2 regions of the Streptomyces sp. SCL15-4 genome follow, and region 1 is predicted to be linked to the other one. Evidence: predicted binding sites of a transcription regulator. Region 1 holds the regulator's gene; the other holds the start of a gene.
What was found. The regulator HspR, encoded in region 1, represses chaperone genes until heat shock. The targets are predictions, from matches to a motif close to TTGAGNNNNNNNNNCTCAA.
Positions count from the first base shown of each region.

Region 2: lon (endopeptidase La) is a predicted target of HspR. The motif match lies at 1,096-1,114, and genes of this name have one in related genera.

Region 1 is NZ_JAOBTQ010000001.1:4,017,426-4,019,814, reverse strand. Features, by position in the region: partial or broken gene dnaJ (molecular chaperone DnaJ) at 1-540, shown strand, start outside; gene SCK26_RS17505 (heat shock protein transcriptional repressor HspR) at 546-1,013, shown strand; partial or broken gene SCK26_RS17495 (PA14 domain-containing protein) at 1,697-2,389, opposite strand, start outside.
Region 2 is NZ_JAOBTQ010000001.1:3,013,422-3,015,810, forward strand. Features, by position in the region: gene lon (endopeptidase La) at 1-1,073, opposite strand, end outside; gene SCK26_RS12835 (spermidine synthase) at 1,550-2,227, shown strand; gene SCK26_RS12840 (response regulator transcription factor) at 2,340-2,389, shown strand, end outside.

The DNA.
Region 1 (2,389 bases):
CTGCAAGGGCCGCGGCCTGATCGCCGAGCACCCCTGTGCGGAGTGCAAGGGCAGCGGACGCGCCAAGTCGTCGCGGACCATGCAGGTCCGCATCCCCGCGGGGGTGACCGACGGCCAGCGCATCCGGCTGCGCGGCAAGGGCGCGCCCGGCGAGCGGGGCGGCCCGGCCGGCGATCTGTACGTGGTCGTGCGGGTCGGGGAGCACCCGGTGTTCGGACGCAAGGGCGACAACCTCACCGTCACCGTGCCGGTGACGTATCCCGAGGCGGCCCTCGGCGGCGAGGTGCGGGTGCCGACCCTCGGCGGCCCGCCCGTGACCCTGAAACTGCCCCCGGAACCCCGAACGGCCGTACGATGCGGGCCCGGGGCAAGGGCGCGGTCCGCAAGGACGGCACCCGCGGCGATCTGCTGGTCACCGTGGAGGTGCGTGTCCCCACGGACCTGTCGGGGAAGGCTCGTGACGCACTGGAGGCGTATCGCGAGGCGACCGCGGGCGAGGACCCGCGGGCGGAGCTGTTCGAGGCCGCGAAGGGAGCTTGAGAGAGATGGATGGCCGTCGTCCCCGCCAGCGCGGTGGTTTCTCACCGTACGAACTGACCGATGAGACCCCGGTCTACGTCATCTCGGTGGCGGCCCAGCTCTCCGGACTCCACCCGCAGACGCTGCGCCAGTACGACCGGCTCGGCCTGGTCTCCCCGGACCGCACCGCGGGACGGGGCCGGCGCTACTCGGCGCGGGACATCGAACTGCTCCGCCAGGTACAGCAGCTGTCGCAGGACGAGGGCATCAACCTGGCCGGCATCAAGCGGATCATCGAGCTGGAGAACCAGGTCGCCGCGCTCCAGTCCCGGGTCGCGGAGCTGGAGGCGGCCCTGGACGGCGCGGCGGCGGCGATGCGGCAGCGCGAGGCCGCGGTGCACGCCTCCTACCGGCGCGACCTGGTGCCGTACCAGGAGGTCCAGCAGACCAGCGCGCTGGTGGTGTGGCGGCCCAAGCGGCAGCAGCAGGACTGACGGCGCGTACAGGCGCACGAAGAGGGGCCCGGGTTCACCCGGGCCCTCTTCTTCTATGCTCCGGCGCCGCCGGCCGTGGGCTCGGGCTCGGTGCCCTCCTCCGGCGTGCCCAGCTCGGTGGCGACCACCACGTCGGCCTCGCCGGTCTGCTTGTAGCGGGAGTTCCCGGACGAGTCGACGGCATCGACGAAGAAGCAGCGCTGATCGCCGTCGGGGACCGTGGTGTGCCGGTAGGAGGTGACGTCGGGCGTCAGCCAGGCGGTCTCGGAGGCGGAACAGACGCTCTCCTCGCCGTCGCTGAGGACCATGCCCACGTAGACGGAGTACCGGTACAGGTCGGTCGCCGGGTTCTGGTCCCAGGTCAGCTCGAAGCCGTAGTCGGTCGGGGTGGCCTTCAGCCCGGTGACGGGCGGCGGCGGGGTGTCGTCCCGGCGCTTGCCGGCGACGGCGGCGGACCGGGCGGACTCGTTGCCCGCCGCGTCCACCGCGGTCACCTGGTAGGAGTAGGTGGTGCCCACCGCGGCCGTGGCGTCCCGGTAGGACGGCTCCGCCGTGCTGCCGAGGAGGGCGTAGGTGCCGGTGGCGCTCGCCGCCCGGTAGACCCGGTAGGAGGCCGCGCCGGATGCGGCGGACCAGCCGAGGCGCAGGCCGTCCCGCTCGGAGGCGTCGGTGATCTCCAGGCCGGCCGGCGCGCCGGGCGCGGTGCGGTCGGCGGTGGTGACGGGCTTGTCGGCCGTGCCCGCGGACTCGTTGCGGGCCTTGTCGTAGGCGCGGACCTCGTAGTAGAAGGTCTCGCCGGTCACCGGCAGAGTGGTGTCGGTGTAGCTGGTGGCGGTGGTCGTCGCCAGCGGCACGGCCTCGAACGGGTGGCCCTGGAGCCGCCGGTAGAGGCGGTAACCGGCGAGGTCCATCTCCTTGTTCTTCGACCAGCTCACCTTGGCCCGGCCGGTCGCGGAGTCGTACGACACCGAGGCCCCGGACGGCACCAGGGGCTTGACCTTGTCCACGTCGGCCGTGGTGCGGGGGTGTAGGCGAAGGAGACGTCCGCGGCGCCGGTCCAGTTGACGAAGTCCACGCGGAGCGTGTGCTTGCCGGAGGGGATCGTGACGTTGACGGTCTTCTTCTGGGTCGTGGAGACGTTCTTCCACAGGTCGACCTTGCGGCTGCCGTCCAGGTACACCCGGATGCCGTCCTGGGCGGTCACCGGCAGGGCGAAGGGACCGCCGGAGCCGAAGTCGCGGGTCACGGTCCAGCGGACGCCGAAGTTGTCCTTGGGCAGGCCCGTGGCCGGGGCGGCGGTGCCCCACTTCTCGGCGACCGTGCTGTCGCAGTCGGTCTTCTTCGGGCTGCCCGAGAAGGTGGTGTTCGCGAAGAAC
Region 2 (2,389 bases), 1.0 Mb from region 1:
CGCCGCCCGCCGATGACGCCGAGGCCCCGGTCGGTGCGCCGCTTGCGCACGGCCAGGTACTCGGTGATGCGCTCCTTGACGTCCTCCAGGCCCGCGTGCTCGGCGTCCAGCACGGCCTTGGCGCCCCGGATGTCGTACGCGTCCTCGGTCCGCTCGTTCCACGGCATCTCCAGGACGGTGTCCAGCCAGGTGCGGATCCAGGAACCCTCGGGCGACTGGTCGGAGGCGCGCTCCAGCTTGTCGACCTCCTTCAGGGCGGCCTCGCGGACCTTTTCCGGCAGGTCGGCGGCCTCCACGCGGGCGCGGTAGTCGTCGGACTCCTCGCCCTCCTGCTCGCCGTTCAGCTCGCGCAGTTCCTTGCGGACGGCCTCCAGCTGACGGCGCAGCAGGAACTCGCGCTGCTGCTTGTCGACGCCTTCCTGGACGTCCTTGGCGATGGTCTCGGCCACCTCCTGCTCGGCGAGGTGGTCGCGCAGTTGCTGGGTGGCGAGGCGGAGGCGGGCCACCGGGTCGGCGGTCTCCAGCAGTTCGACCTTCTGGTCGGTGGTCAGGAAGGGCGAGTAGCCGGAGTTGTCGGCGAGCGCGGACACGTCGTCGATGGCCTGGACGCGGTCCACGACCTGCCAGGCGCCGCGCTTGCGCAGCCAGCTGGTGGCGAGCGCCTTGTACTCCTTGACCAGTTCGGCGACCTGGCCGGGCAGCGGCTCCGGGACGCTCTCCTCGACGCGGGCGCCCTCCACCCAGAGCGCGGCGCCCGGCCCGGTGGTGCCGGCGCCGATGCGGACCCGGCTGCGGCCGCGGATCAGGGCCCCGGGGTCACCGTCGGCCAGCCGGCCGACCTGCTCGACCGTGCCGAGGACGCCGGTCCTGGCGTACGTGCCGTCGATGCGCGGCACCAGCAGCACCTTGGGCTTTCCGGGTTCGGAACGGGCGGCGGCCTGCGCGGCCTCCACTGCGGCCCGTACCTCGGCGTCGCTCAGGTCCAGCGGAACCACCATCCCGGGCAGCACGACCTCGTCGTCGAGCGGCAGCACGGGCAGGGTCAGCGTGAACGCCGGTGACTCAGCAGCCATGATTTCCCCTTAGGCAGTCAACTTGAGCTATGCCGACTCAATGTTCTGGCGCCGCCGATTGTTCCCACGGGCTTGTTCGCTGTGAGCGATCGGATACGGCCAACGGGATGGCGGCCCGCGGCGGTTCGGACCCGGACCCCCGGACCCCGGCGGCGAAGACGGCCACGATCGGGCGGCACCCGGCCAGGCGGACGGCGGCGGTCCGCGCCCCGCCGAGGCGCCGCTCCGGCGCCGCCGGCGCCGGCGGGAACGGCGGCGCGTACGGCGGAGAGGGACCCGCCGCGGCGCGCGCCGCCGGCACCGGCGCGCGCACCGGACGGGCCACGCCCGCGCCGGAGTCCTCGGCGCCGCGCGCGGCGGTTCACGGCGCCGTTCCACCCGCCGGGCACCCGTGCGCCCCGCCCCGGGACCACTCGTCCGTGGCGTACCGCGCAATTCCCGTGACCGTCCGGCCCTGTTCGAGCAGGATGGAGGACATGACTGCCGTGTACGACACTCCCGTGGTCCTGGATCGACGCGAAGGCCCGTACGGCGAGGTGGTCCTGCGCAGGCACGGGGCGCGCCTGCAGATCATCGCCAACGGCTGCTTCCTGATGGACACCTCCGACGGCCGCTCGGAACGCCTGCTGGTCGACGCCGCGCGGGACGCGCTGGACGGGCGCCCCGCGCCGGCGGTGCTGATCGGCGGGCTGGGCGTGGGCTTCTCGCTCGCACACGCCGCGGCCGACCCGGGGTGGGGGCGGATCACCGTCGTGGAGCGGGAGCCCGCCGTCATCGGCTGGCACCGGGACGGCCCGCTGGCCGAGATCTCCGCCGGCGCGCTCGCCGACCCGCGCACCGCGATCGTGCGAGCGGATCTGGTGACCTACGTCAATGAGACATCCGACACGTTCGACGCGCTGTGTCTCGACATCGACAACGGCCCCGGCTGGACCGTCACCGAGGACAACGAAAGCCTCTATTCGCCGGCCGGACTCGCGGCCTGCACAAGGGTGTTGAGGCCCGGCGGAGTACTCGCCGTATGGTCCGCCGAACCCTCTCCGGAATTTGAAGGAACCTTGCGGAATGCCGGGTTCCAGCAGGTGCGTACCGAAGAGGTGCCCGTTGCCCGGGGCGTTCCCGACGCCGTCCACCTCGCCGTCCGACCTGGATAGCGACAGCGCGGTGAGTCCCCGTAATGTGCTGCCCTGACGCGGATCATGCAAGCGTCGAACGCAGACATGGGATCACCCCACGGATTCCGGAAAGCAACAACAGGGGCGGGCGATGGAGCAGACACACACCTCCCAGAGCGGCGCGGCGACGACCACCCCGGG